One region of the Streptomyces sp. NPDC048659 genome, then DNA from elsewhere that is predicted to be linked to it. Evidence: riboswitches for the same ligand, from Rfam matches in the RefSeq annotation. Region 1 holds a riboswitch; each other region holds the start of a gene.

Evidence for each region. A riboswitch is a leader RNA that binds a small molecule or an ion and turns the genes downstream of it on or off. The one in region 1 is predicted to bind cobalamin.
Region 2: linked by a shared signal. The riboswitch ahead of metE (5-methyltetrahydropteroyltriglutamate--homocysteine S-methyltransferase) and the one ahead of AB0C99_RS20930 (cobalamin biosynthesis protein) in region 1 are both predicted to bind cobalamin.
Region 3: linked by a shared signal. The riboswitch ahead of AB0C99_RS25490 (ribonucleoside-diphosphate reductase subunit alpha) and the one ahead of AB0C99_RS20930 (cobalamin biosynthesis protein) in region 1 are both predicted to bind cobalamin.
Region 4: linked by a shared signal. The riboswitch ahead of AB0C99_RS13440 (ABC transporter substrate-binding protein) and the one ahead of AB0C99_RS20930 (cobalamin biosynthesis protein) in region 1 are both predicted to bind cobalamin.

The regions. Positions count from the first base shown of each region.
Region 1 covers NZ_JBEZHM010000026.1:61,374-64,572, reverse strand. The annotation lists gene AB0C99_RS20935 (cobyric acid synthase) at 1-784, opposite strand, end outside; gene AB0C99_RS20930 (cobalamin biosynthesis protein) at 781-1,764, opposite strand; cobalamin riboswitch at 1,799-1,930, opposite strand; gene AB0C99_RS20925 (hypothetical protein) at 2,052-2,273, opposite strand; gene AB0C99_RS20920 (inorganic phosphate transporter) at 2,290-3,199, opposite strand, start outside.
Region 2 covers NZ_JBEZHM010000013.1:53,601-56,799, reverse strand. The annotation lists gene metE (5-methyltetrahydropteroyltriglutamate--homocysteine S-methyltransferase) at 1-1,223, opposite strand, end outside; cobalamin riboswitch at 1,394-1,621, opposite strand; gene AB0C99_RS12995 (class I SAM-dependent methyltransferase) at 1,762-2,391, opposite strand; gene AB0C99_RS12990 (hypothetical protein) at 2,540-3,199, shown strand, end outside.
Region 3 covers NZ_JBEZHM010000037.1:26,042-29,240, forward strand. The annotation lists gene AB0C99_RS25490 (ribonucleoside-diphosphate reductase subunit alpha) at 1-1,328, opposite strand, end outside; cobalamin riboswitch at 1,458-1,599, opposite strand; gene AB0C99_RS25495 (GNAT family N-acetyltransferase) at 1,651-2,169, opposite strand; gene mctP (monocarboxylate uptake permease MctP) at 2,322-3,199, opposite strand, start outside.
Region 4 covers NZ_JBEZHM010000013.1:143,711-146,909, forward strand. The annotation lists gene AB0C99_RS13425 (histidine kinase) at 1-193, shown strand, start outside; gene AB0C99_RS13430 (response regulator transcription factor) at 190-984, shown strand; gene AB0C99_RS13435 (GNAT family N-acetyltransferase) at 994-1,521, opposite strand; cobalamin riboswitch at 1,695-1,818, shown strand; gene AB0C99_RS13440 (ABC transporter substrate-binding protein) at 1,970-3,025, shown strand; gene AB0C99_RS13445 (iron chelate uptake ABC transporter family permease subunit) at 3,052-3,199, shown strand, end outside.

The sequences.
Region 1 (3,199 bases):
GCACGTCGGCGCCGACCGGCGGGGCCACCACCGACTCGCGGACCGTGCCGCGCAGCGAGACCCGCAGGCCGTCCTCCTCGTCGATGCCGAGGCCGTGCGCGTACGGCAGGACGCCGAAGGTGCGGCGCCCGGTGAGGCCGTGGAGCATGTCCAGGCCGGGCTCCAGGAGCGTCACGTCGCCGCGGAACTTGTTCACCAGGTACCCGGCGACGAGCTCCTGGTCCTCGGGCGCGAGCAGCGCGGTGGTGCCGAAGAACTGGGCGAAGACGCCGCCCCGGTCGATGTCGCCGACGACCACGACGGGCAGCCGGGCGGCCCGCGCTATGCCCATGTTGACGATGTCGGTGCGCCGCAGGTTGATCTCGGCCGGGCTGCCCGCCCCCTCGCAGATCACGGCGTCGTACGTGCCCCGGAGCTCCTCCAGGCACGCCAGCACCGGCTCGAAGAGGGTGCCCTGCCGTCCGCCGTGGTAGCCGCGGGCGCTCATCTCGCCGACCGGCTTCCCCATCAGGACGACCTGGCTGGAGCGGTCGGAGCCCGGCTTGAGCAGCACCGGGTTCATCAGCGCGGTCGGCTCGACGCGCGCGGCCTGCGCCTGCATGGCCTGGGCGCGCCCGATCTCGGCGCCCTCCCGGGTCACGAAGGAGTTGAGGGACATGTTCTGTCCCTTGAACGGCGCCACCTTGACGCCCTGCCGGACCAGCCAGCGGCAGATGCCGGCCGTGACGACGCTCTTGCCCGCGTCGGACGTGGTCCCGGCGACGAGCAGCCCCCCGCCCCTCATGCGTTCCTCCGCTTCAGCGTGCTCGCGATCAGCCGGCCGCCCACGCAGGCGGCCAGGGTCAGTCCGGTGATCCGGCGGGACAGCCGCACCGCCCGGTCGATGTCGGCGACCTCGACGGGACGGCCCGCCCCGTTGAGGACGGGCCGGTGCTCGACCCGTCCGCCGTACGCCAGGGTGCCGCCGAGCCGTACGCCGAGGGCCCCGGCGAAGGACGCCTCGACGGGTCCGGCGTTGGGGCTGGGGTGCTTCGCCGCGTCCGCCCGCCAGGCGCGGGCCGCCCCGCGCGGGTTCCCGCCCGCGACGGTGGCGAGCGCGGCGGTGAGCCGGGCGCCGGGCCAGCCGGCCAGGTCGTCCAGGCGGGCCGAGGCCCAGCCGAAGCGGCGGTACCTCGGCGACTTGTGGCCGACCATCGCGTCCAGGGTGTTCACCGCGCGGAAGCCGAGCAGCCCCGGCACGCCGGCGACGGCGCCCCAGAAGAGCGCGCCGACCACGGCGTCGGAGGTGTTCTCGGCGACGGACTCGACGACCGCGCGGGCCATCGCGGGGCCGTCCAGGGAGTGCGGGTCGCGTCCGCACAGGTGCGGCAGGCGCTCCCGGGCGACCTCCAGGTCCCCGGCGGCGAGCGCCCCGCCGATCGCGCGGGCCTCGCGGCCCAGCGTCGTACCGCCGACCACGGCCCACACGGAGGCGGCGGTCAGGGCGACGGTGGCGGCGCGGCTGCCCCGTGCCGTACGGGCGGCCAGCGCGCCGAGGGCGACGGTGGAGCCGGCGCAGACGGCGGTGTGCAGGGCGCCCCAGCCGCGGTGGTCGCGCCACAGGCGCCGTTCGACCGCGCCGGCGGCCCGGCCGAAGGCGGCGACGGGGTGGCCGCGGCGGGGGTCGCCCGCGAGCCGGTCGACGGCGAGGCCGGCGGCCGCTCCGTACGCGAAGACACCGGTGGCGCTGTCGGTGCCGGGAAGGCTGAGGCCGCGGCCGGGCATGGCGCTCTGTCCTCACTCAGGGTCCGCGCCCTGGATCGACGTGACCGGCGGCGAGAGTTCCTGGCTCCCGGCCCCTGGGGGCCGGTCACAGTGGCGGGACCGCGCCGGATTCGCACCGGACTTCCTCTACTGCCGCCGTAATGGCCCCGGCAGTCCACCACGCTGTGCGAACAGCCGTCAACTCACCCTTGACCTGCGTCGGGTCACTGTGCGGAGCGCCACAGACACGAGGACCGGGCGGCCCGCACCACGAGGTGCGGACCGCCCGGCCGGGTGTGCGCGGTGCGTCAGGCGACGATCAGGTAGATGCCGTAGGAGACGGCGGCCAGGCACAGCGCGAAGCAGGCGTAGGCGCCGGTGACGGCCAGGGTGGCGGAGCCGCCGTTCTCGGCGGCCTCCTCCTGCTTGGAGAGGCCCATGACACCGAGGGTGAAGAGGCCCACCAGGGCGACGGTCGCCACGAGGCTGACTCCGAAGACGGAGCCGAGGGCTGCCCAGTCGATCTTCATGCTTGGTTCCAGTTCCTTAGACCGCGGCGGCGGGGGCCGGGGGAGCGGCCGGGTCCGTGGGGCCCGGGGTGGGGATGGTGGTCTTCAGGTCCGCGTCCGCGACGGCGGCGACGGAGCCCGCGGCCGGCGGCGGGGTGACGGCCGCGATGGCGGTGGTGACCACGCCGGCGGGCTCGGCCGGGGCGCCCGGGTTGTCGAGGTCGTCGGCGGTGACGTTGGTGTGGTCGACCGGCTTGCGGCGGGAGAGCGCCCAGATCACGGCCGAGCCGGCGACGAGCAGGACCGCGACGGCGGCGATGCCCCAGGTGCCCTGCTTGGTGAGGAACTCGGCGGCGGCGCCGACCAGGCCCGCGGCGGGCAGGGTCAGACCCCAGGCGACGAACATCCGGGTGGCGGTCGACCAGCGGACGACTCCGCCCTTGCGGCCGAGGCCGGCGCCCATCACGGCACCCGAGCAGGACTGGGTGGTGGAGAGCGAGAAGCCCAGGTGCGAGGAGGCCAGGATGACGGTGGCCGCGCTGGTCTGGGCGGCGAAGCCCTGCTGCGGCTGGAGGTCGGTGAGGCCCTTGCCCATGGTGCGGATGATGCGCCAGCCGCCGAGGTAGGTGCCGAGCGCGATGGCGACACCGGCGGAGACGATGACCCACATGGGCGGGTTGGCGCCGGGGGCGAGGACGCCGCTGGTGACCAGGGCGAGGGTGATGATGCCCATCGTCTTCTGCGCGTCGTTGGTGCCGTGCGCGAGCGAGACGAGACCGGCGGAGGCGATCTGGCCGGCCCGGTAGCCCTTGGCGGTCGCCTTGGTCCCGGTGTTCGACTTCTTGCCGAGGCGGTACGTCAGGCGGGTCGCGACCATCGCGGCCAGACCGGCCACGATCGGGGCGGCGATGGCGGGGATGAGGACCTTGGTGACGATGGTCGGGCCG
Region 2 (3,199 bases), on a different contig from region 1:
CGGACGGCGGGGTCGCGGGTGAGGGCGGAGTCGGCGCGGGAGGCCAGGTCGGCCCGGTTGGCGGCGAGTTCGGTGGCGATCGCGTCGGTGCCGTGGGCGAGGCCGTGGGCGAGGGTGACGACCTCGGTGGTCTTCTGGCGGGCGAAGGCGAGCCAGCGCCGGACCTCGGGGTCGAGGTCGGCTTCGGCGTCCGCGTCGAGAGGGACGTGGAGCAGGGAGCAGGAGGTGGCCACGTCGACGCGGTCGGCGAGGCCGAGCAGGGTGGCGAGGGTGGCGAGGGACTTCTGGTGGTCGTTGATCCAGATGTTGCGGCCGTTGACGACGCCGGCGACGAGCCGCTTGCCGGGTAGTCCGCCGACGGTGGCGAGGTCGTCGAGGTTGGCGGCGGCGCGCTCGGTGAAGTCGAGGGCGAGACCGTCCACGGGGGCGGCGGCGAGTACGTGGAGGGCGTCGCCGAGGCGGTCGAAGTAGGAGGCGACGAGCAGCTTGGGCCGGTCGCCTGCCGCCCCGAGGTCGCGGTAGACGCGGGCGGCGGCGTTCAGCTCGGCGGGAGTGCGGTCCTGGACGAGTGCGGGCTCGTCCAACTGCACCCATTCCGCGCCGGCGGCCCGCAGGTCGGCGAGGACTTCGGCGTAGACGGGGAGGAGCCGGTCGAGAAGGGTGAGCGGGTCGAAGTCGGCGGCGACGCCGGGTGCGGGCTTGGCGAGCAGGAGGTAGGTGAGGGGGCCGACGAGGACCGGGCGGGCGGTCAGGCCGAGCGCGAGGGCTTCCGTCAGTTCGGCGACCTGCTTGGTGGAGTCGGCGGTGAAGACGGTGTCGGGGCCGAGTTCGGGGACGAGGTAGTGGTAGTTGGTGTCGAACCACTTGGTCATCTCCAGCGGCGCGATGTCCTGGGTGCCGCGGGCCATGGCGAAGTAGCCTTCGAGCGGGTCGGCGTCGACGGCGGCGCGGTGGCGGGCGGGGATGGCGCCGACCATGAGGCTGGTGTCGAGGACGTGGTCGTAGTACGAGAAGTCGCCGGTCGGCACTTCGTGGACGCCGGCGTCGGCCAGCTGGTGCCAGTTCGACCGGCGGAGGTCGGCGGCGGTGGCGCGGAGGGCGTCGGCGGTGACGCGGCCCTTCCAGTAGCCCTCGATGGCCTTCTTCAGTTCGCGGTTCTGCCCCTGGCGGGGGTAGCCGTACACGGTCGCTCGTACCGCAGCGGCGGTGGACTCGGTGGTCACGGAACTCTCCTTCGCGAGATGTGCCCGGATGGACGGCCCGATGAGGGGACGTGGGCGCGAAGGAGAAGGCGGAGCACGCTGACCGGAGCGCGGAGGGAGCCCGCGACGGGCCGTACGTCGTCCACGCCGACCCGCCCACGAGGTCATCGGTGAAACCGTGCGCGGAATACGTCCTCGCACGGGCAACGGGCAGGTCTTCGGACTCGCGGGCACGCTCTCCGGCATGACCGGAGGGCACCTACTGGCCGTCGCTTCCCAGGACCGTTGTCCGGTCCCAGTGCGTATGACGGCGGTCGTTCCCACTCACCGCTGCGGGGCAGTCCCGGATTCCCACCGGGTTCCCTCTTACGACGCATCCCGCCTGGCGGACGGGGCGAACCAGCTGCGCGGGCCAGACTAGGGCGTGCCGCGCCCCGATGGCGAGAAATATCAAGATCCGGACGCGAGAACGGCGAAGATCAGCCGGTGGCGAGGAAGTCGATCTCACGGCGTCACGGCGTCACGGCGTCACGGCGTCACGGCGTCACGGCGTCGCGGCCTACGAGCGCCGGGCGAGCAGATGAGTCTCAAGGAAGCCCCGCTCGGAGGCGGGGTCGTGGAGGAGCCGGGTCGTGGTGGTGAGTCCGGCCTGGGCCAGTAGGTCGGTGAAGGGCGCGGCGGGCCAGCTGTAGGCGGGTGCCACCTTGTGGTCGAAACGGATCGGCTCGGGCCCCTCGGTGCCGAAGAGGGACACCAGGATCAGGCCACCCGGCGCGAGGACGCGGGCCTGCTCGGCGAGCAGCGCGGGCAGTTCCCCGGGCGGTGTGTGGATCATCGAGTAGTGGGCCAGGATCCCGCCGAGCACGCCGTCCTCCAGCGGCAGGGCCTCCATGCGGGCCTGCTCGAACCGCAGCGCCGGCTGGGCCCGCCGGGCGTGGTCGACCATGGCGGGGGAGAGGTCGAACCCGATGGCGTCCAGCCCCTGTTCGCACAGCATGGCCGTGAGGTGCCCGGGCCCGCAGCCGACGTCGGCGACCCGCAGGTTCCCCGTGTCCCGTACGAGCTCGGCGAAGGTGCCGACCATGCTCCGCGCGAACGGCCGCGTCTCCAGCCGGTCGGCGAACAACGACGCGTAGAGCTCGACGACTTGGTCGTAGGCGGCCCGGGTCACCTCTTGATGCTTCGACACGCCCCGAAACGTAGCACCGCTGCGGGCGGCTGCCTCTGGGGACGGGTGGGGACGAGTGGGGGAGGGGGGCTGGACTGCCGGGCGGGACAGGCGTGGTGCATGATGACGCCAGGAGGGGATTTGAATGCGTTCAGAAAGATCAATCATCATGGTGGACCACCCCCTGGAGACGCCTGCTCAGGGGACGGTACGCATCCGGGACCGTTTCGGGTCCGTAGTCGTGGCCTGCACCTCGGTCCTGTCCGTCGAGGCGGTGATCGCGGTCATCGCGGTGTACGTGTGGGAGCTGACCAAGGAGACGCCGCCGCTCCCCTACAACGGCCTCGCCGTATTCGTGATGGTGGTCGCGCTTCCGTTCGTGGCGGCGGCGGGTGCGGCCCTGGCCGCGCTGCTGTCGATCTGCGTGCTGATGCCGATGCTCGCCGTTGCCGCCCGGCTGGGCCGAGCCGTGTCCGGCCGCGAGGCGTGGTGGTGGGTTCCGGCGGCCGCGGGAGGCGTGGCGGCCCTGCCCGCGGGCGCGGAGGCGCTGACGGGCGAGACCGGCCTTCTGGGGTGCGTCGCCGGATGGCTCGTGGCGACGGTGGCGCTCGCCGTACCGGCCCTGACCGCCCGCAGGCTGCTCCTGCCGGAGCGCCCGCGGCTCTCCGGGGGAGCGATGTTCGGGTACATCGCGCTGTGGGGGACGCTCGCCGCCGTCACCGCCTTCACGCTGGCGGGCATCGCCGTCTTCGCGGGGGTCGGCTACGAGGCGCCGCGCCTGGACGAGGCGCAGGTGGCCGGCACGTACGCCGACGGCGAGGGCGGCACC
Region 3 (3,199 bases), on a different contig from region 1:
TCGCCGTCGTCGGTGACCTCGATGATCTCGGTGCAGAGGTTCGAGGAGTGGACGACGGAGCCGGGCTCGGCGGTCTGGTTCGCGGTGCGGTTGGAGGCGTCCTTGAAGGTCATCCAGCCGTTGCCGGTCTGCGCGAGGGTGCGCATCATCCGGCCGTACAGGTCCCGGGCCGGCATCGTCTTCTTGGCCAGGCCCGCCGCCTCGGCCTCGCGGTACGCCGCGTCGAACTCCTCGCCGTACAGGTCGACCAGCTCGGGCACGTCGGCGGGGGAGAACAGCGACCAGGGGGCGTCCGCGTTGACCCGGCGCATGAACTCGTCCGGGATCCAGTGCGCCAGGTTCAGGTTGTGGGTGCGGCGGGCGTCCTCGCCGGTGTTGTCGCGGAGCTCCAGGAACTCCTCGATGTCCGCGTGCCAGGTCTCCAGGTAGACGGCGGCGGCACCCTTGCGGCGCCCGCCCTGGTTGACGGCGGCGACGGAGGCGTCCAGCGTCTTCAGGAACGGCACGATGCCGTTGGAGTGCCCGTTGGTGCCGCGGATCAGCGAGCCGCGGGCGCGGATGCGGGAGTACGAGAGGCCGATGCCGCCCGCGTGCTTCGACAGCCGCGCGACCTGGTGGTAGCGGTCGTAGATGGAGTCCAGCTCGTCCTGCGGGGAGTCCAGCAGGTAGCAGGAGGACATCTGCGGGTGGCGGGTGCCGGAGTTGAAGAGGGTGGGGGAGGAGGGCAGGTAGTCGAGCCGGCTCATCAGCCCGTACAGCGCCGCCACCTCGTCCACGGCGCGGTCGCTGTCGTCCTCGGCGAGGCCGCTCGCCACGCGCAGCATGAAGTGCTGCGGGGTCTCGATGACCTGGCGGGTGATCGGGTGGCGCAGCAGGTAGCGGGAGTACAGGGTGCGCAGGCCGAAGTAGCCGAAGCGGTCGTCGCCCGCCGGGTCGATCAGGGCGTCGAGGTAGCCGGCGTGCGCGGCGACGAACGCGGCCGTGCGGTCGGCGATCAGGCCCTCGCGGTGCCCGACGGCGACGGAGGCCGAGAAGGCGACGGCGCCCTGGCCCGCGGCCTCGTCGGCGATGGTGAGGGTGAGCAGCCGGGCGGCGAGCCGGGAGTACGCCGGGTCCTCGGCGATCAGTCCGGCGGCGGCCTCGGTGGCCAGTTCGCGCAGCTCCGCCTCGTCCGAGGAGGCGCTGCGGCCGCGCAGGGCGGCGGCGGCGACCTTGCCGGGGTCGGTGTCCGGGAGGTCGGCGGTGAGATCGGTCAGGGTCCGCAGCAGCACGGTGCCGGGGCCGTCGGTCTCGATCGCTGCGGCCGGATCGGCGGGCGCGATGGTCACGTGGGGGCTCTCCCTCGCTCGGCTCGGTGCCAGGGCGGGGGGCGGGAACGGGACGGCCGTACGCACGGCTGCGCCGCGTCCACCGGCCCACTCCGCGAGGCCCGGACGTCTGTCGGCACCCGGAACGGACGGACCGGGTGCGCTGTCGGCAGGTCCTCGGACTCACCTTGGCGCGAACGCGCACAAAACACACCGTTGCGGGACAGTTCCGGATTTCCACCGGATTCCCCTGCGGCGACAGCGAGGACGAGCATACATGTGGGGGGCACCGCTCGCGGCACCCCCCACATGTTGTGTCGGCCTGGAGCCTGTCCGGCGGCGGTCAGAGCTCCAGAACGTAGGTGAACAGGGTGAAGTCCAGGCCCGGAACCGGCTTCCAGTCGCGTTCGGGGGAGCGGACGAAGCCCAGTCGCTCATAGATCCGGTGGGCGGTGGTCATGCTCCGCTGGGTGGACAGCACGATCCGGGCGCACCCCTCGGCGGCCCGCGCCCGGTCCACGCAGGCCCGCACGAGGGCCTCCCCGACGCCCCGGCCGCGCGCCGCGTGCGCGACGGCCAGCATCCGGAACTCGGCCTCGCCGGGGCCCGCGATGTCGGCCCACTCCTCGCCGCCGAGCGCGAAGGTCACGCCGCCGAGGACGGCCCCGGCCGCGTCGGCCGCCGCGTCGACGGCCACCAGCACCTCGGCCTCGGCGTCCCGCCGGGCGGTGTCCCGCAGCCGGTGCAGATAGTCGTCGTCCTCGCCGAACGTGAGGAAGCCGTCGTCGAGGTAGGCCCGCGCGGTGACCTCGCCGAGCGCCTCGTACTCCTCGGGCCGTACCGCCCTGATCGTGAAGTCCATGCCAGGGAGTCTGCCCCGGGGCGCGGCTCCGGCCGCCGCCGGGACCCCCGGCACGGCTCCGACCGCCTCGGGGACCCCCGGGCACGGCTCCGCCCGCCGCCGGGTGTCCCGGGGCGGGCGGAGCGCGGGGCGCGCGGGGCGGTCGGCGGGGCTCAGTGCCCGGCGGTGCCGACCTTCGGGAGCTCGGTGGCGACGCCCTTGTCGCCGGCGTCCGCCGTGTAGTCGCCGGGCGCGGTCTCGTCGACGCCGTCGGGCGCCTTGAGCGCCTTCAGGACGAAGGTGAGGACCACGGTGACGACCAGGTTGAGCACGAAGGCGGTGAGGCCGATGTAGCCGATCTCGCCGATGCCGGGGATCGCGGCCGAGGAGCCGCCGAAGTGCGCCTGCTTGGGCGTGCTCACGTTGTACGCGGCGATCGTGCCGTAGACCATGCCGACAGCCCAGCCGGCGAGCAGCGCCCAGCGGTGGAACCAGCGGGTGAACAGGCCGCCGACGAGGGCGGGGAAGGTCTGCAGGATCCAGATGCCGCCGAGGAGCTGGAAGTTGATGGCGACGGTCTTGTCCATGGTGAGGACGAAGACCAGCGCGCCGACCTTCACCAGCAGCGAGACCAGCTTGGAGATCTTGGTCTCCTGCTCGGGGGTCGCGTCCGGCTTGAGGAAGTCCTTGTAGATGTTCCGGGTGAACAGGTTGGCCGCGGCGATCGACATGATCGCGGCCGGGACCAGGGCGCCGATGCCGATGGCCGCGAAGGCCACCCCGGCGAACCAGGCCGGGAACATGTCCTCGAAGAGCTGCGGGATGGCGAGCTGCCCGTTGCTGACCTTGACCCCGGCGGCGATGGCCATGAAGCCGAGCAGCGCGAGCAGGCCCAGCATCAGCGAGTACAGCGGCAGGATCGTGGTGTTGCGGCGGATCACCTCGCGGCTCCGGGACGACAGGGTCGCCGTGATGGAGTGCGGGTACATGAAGAGCGCCAGCGCCGAGCCGAGCGCGAGGGTCGCGTACGTCCACTGGCCGGCCTCGGCCG
Region 4 (3,199 bases), on a different contig from region 1:
CTTGAGCATCGTGAACGGGCCGGGGACCCTGCCCGTCTCCCCGGGTACGGGGAGCGGGATGGGGCTGATCGGGATCCGCGAGCGTGTGGCCCTGCTGAACGGGACGGTCACCGCCGGTCCCGTCACGGGCGGGCCCGAGACAGCCGGGCCCGAGCGCGGCGGCTGGAAGGTCGAAGTGGTGATTCCGGCATGAGCGAGACCTCGGAGCCCGCCCTCCCGCCGCCCTCCTCCGGCCCCTCCAGCCCCTCCAGCCCTTCCCGCCCCTCCGGCCCCATCAGGGTCGTCATCGCCGACGACCAGGCCGCCGTGCGCGAGCCGCTCGCCATGGTGCTCGCGCTCGCCGGGGACATCGGCGTGGTCGCGACCGCCGCGAACGGGCGCGAGGTGCTGGACGCCGTCGCCGCCGAACCCGTCGACGTCGTGCTTATGGACCTGCGGATGCCCGTGATGGACGGCACCGAGGCGACCCGGCTGCTGAGCGAGGCCCATCCGGAGGTGGCCGTCGTGGTCCTGACGACCTTCGCCGACGACGAGTCGATCATGGCAGCGCTGTCGGCGGGCGCCCGCGGCTATCTGACGAAGAACGCGGGCCGCGAGGACATCGCCCGCGCGATCCGCGCCGCCGCGGCCGGGCAGTCGGTGATGGACCAGGAGGTACGGGACCGGCTGCTGGCCGCCGTGATGGCGACGCCCCGCGCGGAGGCCCGGCCCGGAGCGGACTCCGGGACTGGTTCCGGTGTGGACTCCGAGGCGGGCTCCAAGGCCGCCTCGGCCCCGGGTGACGACCTGCCCGAGGACCTGACCCCTCGGGAGCGCGAAGTGCTGGGTCTGATCGGGCAGGGGCTCCCGAACCGGGCGATCGCCGAGCGGCTGTTCATCAGCGAGGCCACGGTCAAGACGCACATCAACAACCTGTTCGCCAAGGCCCGGATCCGGGACCGCGCCGACGCCGTGCGGCGGGCCATCGCCGCCGGTCTGGCCTGAGCGGGGGCCTCAGCTCGTCCGGGCGGCGCGGCGCAGCCGGGCGCGCGCCGGGTCCTGGGCGGGGCGGTGCGGCGGGGGCGGCTGGTCCTGCGGGGCGCGGCGGACGAAGAGGGTGACGGAGACGCCCTCGGTGAAGCCGTTGCGCCGCATCATCGCGGCGGATGCCTCGTTGCTGCTCTCCACGTCGGTGATGATCCGCGAGGCGCCCGCCGCGAAGAGGGCGTCGCAGCAGTGCTCGACGAGCGCGCTGGCGACGCCGCGGCCTCGGGCCCGCTCCTCCAGGGCGATCCATTCGAGGTAGCCCCAGTCCTCGCGTTCGTCGTACGAGAGGGAGCCGAGGACGAAGCCGAGCAGGCCCTCCTCGTCCCGGGCGACCCAGCAGGCGTCGGGCTGGGCGTCCCAGTGCGCGGCCACGGAGGACAGCGACCAGGAGGTGTAGGGCATCGACTTGACGTCGTAGACCCGGTGGCCGAGGTCGAGCACGGCGTGCAGGTGGACGAGCTCCAACGGGACGATCTCGACTGCGCTTTCGTTCATATCGGCGATCATGCCAGGGATCACCCGGATCATCCCGGCATGGAGGTATGGCGGCATCTCACACTGTCCGGGCGAAATGCCCGACTCCCTGGATCAAGATCGCCCTGTGGTAATTTGCCCGAGCCAGTCGCACCCCTGTACGTATCCGGCAGCCGGCCGATACGCATGGGGGCAGGGAATCCGGTGGGAATCCGGAGCTGACGCGCAGCGGTGAGGGTGACGGGCGGAACATCGGCCACTGGGTCCCGAGGGGCCCGGGAAGGCGTTCCGTCCGGGTGACCCCGAGTCCGAAGACCTGCTGGCGGCCCCGGCGGCGGCGTACGGCCGCGTCCGGGGAGCTCCGTACGACAGGCTCCGCGCCCGAGCCGTGACGCCAGAGGACCCCCACGTGCCCCTGCCCCGCCTTCTCCGCGTTTCCCGCGCGCCGCGCGTTCCCCGTGTTTCCCGCGTGCCCCGCGCGCCCCACATCCCCCGTTCCGCCGCGCTGCTCGCCGTCGGCGCCTTCACCGGCGCCGCACTCGTCACCGGCTGCGGCCCCGGCGCTCCGGCCGCCGCGCCCGGCGCGAAGGCCACGGACGCGGCGCGCGCCGTCGTGCTCGACAACTGCGGCCTGCGCGTCGAGGTCGAGCGCCCGCCCCGCCGTGCCGTCGCCCTGGACCAGGGTTCGGCCGAGATCCTGCTCTCGCTCGGTCTCGCCGACCGCATGGTGGGCACCGCCACGTGGACGGACCCGGTCCTGAAGGGGCTGGAGGACGAGAACGCGAAGGTGCCACGGCTGGCGGACCGCTACCCGTCGTTCGAGAAGGTCCTGGCCGCCGAGCCCGACTTCGTCAGCGCCTCCTTCCTCTACACCCTCGGCAAGGGCGGGGTGGCGCCCCGGGAGCGCTTCGCCGGGCTCGGCGTGCCGACGTACCTCTCCCCCACCGACTGCGTGGACAAGGACAACAGCGGCGACGGCGACGGGATACGCACCCGGCCGCTGACCATGGACACGGTGTACGGCGAGATCCGCGACCTGGCCCGGGTGTTCGGGGTCCCGGAGCGCGGCGAGAAGCTGGTGGGCGAGCTCCGCACCCGGGTCGCGAAGGCCACCGCCGGGCCGGGCTTCGGGGACGCCTCGGTGCTGTACTGGTTCTCCGACGCGCGGGGCCCGTACATGGCCGGGTGCTGCGGCGCGCCCGGCGTCGTCAGCGGGACGCTCGGCGTGCGGAACGTCTTCGACGACACCAAGGAGGAGTGGCCGCAGATCAACTGGGAGACCGTCGCCGAACGCGACCCCGACGTGCTGGTGATCGCCGACCTGACCCGCAGGGCGCAGTCGGCCGAGAGCGCCGCGAAGAAGATCGAGTTCCTGGAGTCCCACCCGGTCACGCGGAACATGACGGCGGTGCGGAAGAAGCGGTACGTGGTCCTCAGCGGGCAGGCGATGAACCCGACCATCCGCACCGTCGAGGGCATCGAGAAGCTGGCCGCCGCCCTGCGCGCGTACGGGCTCGCCAAGTGAACCGGCCGGTTGCGTCACCCCTGTTGGTGCCCGCGGCCACGGCGGCCGGCGGCGTGCTGCTGCTCGTGTCCCTCGCGCTCGCCGTGACGATCGGCCCGGCCGACATACGGGTCTCGGACACCTGGTCCGTGCTCGTCTCGCACCTCGGCGGCGCCCCCAGCGGCGTCAGCGCGA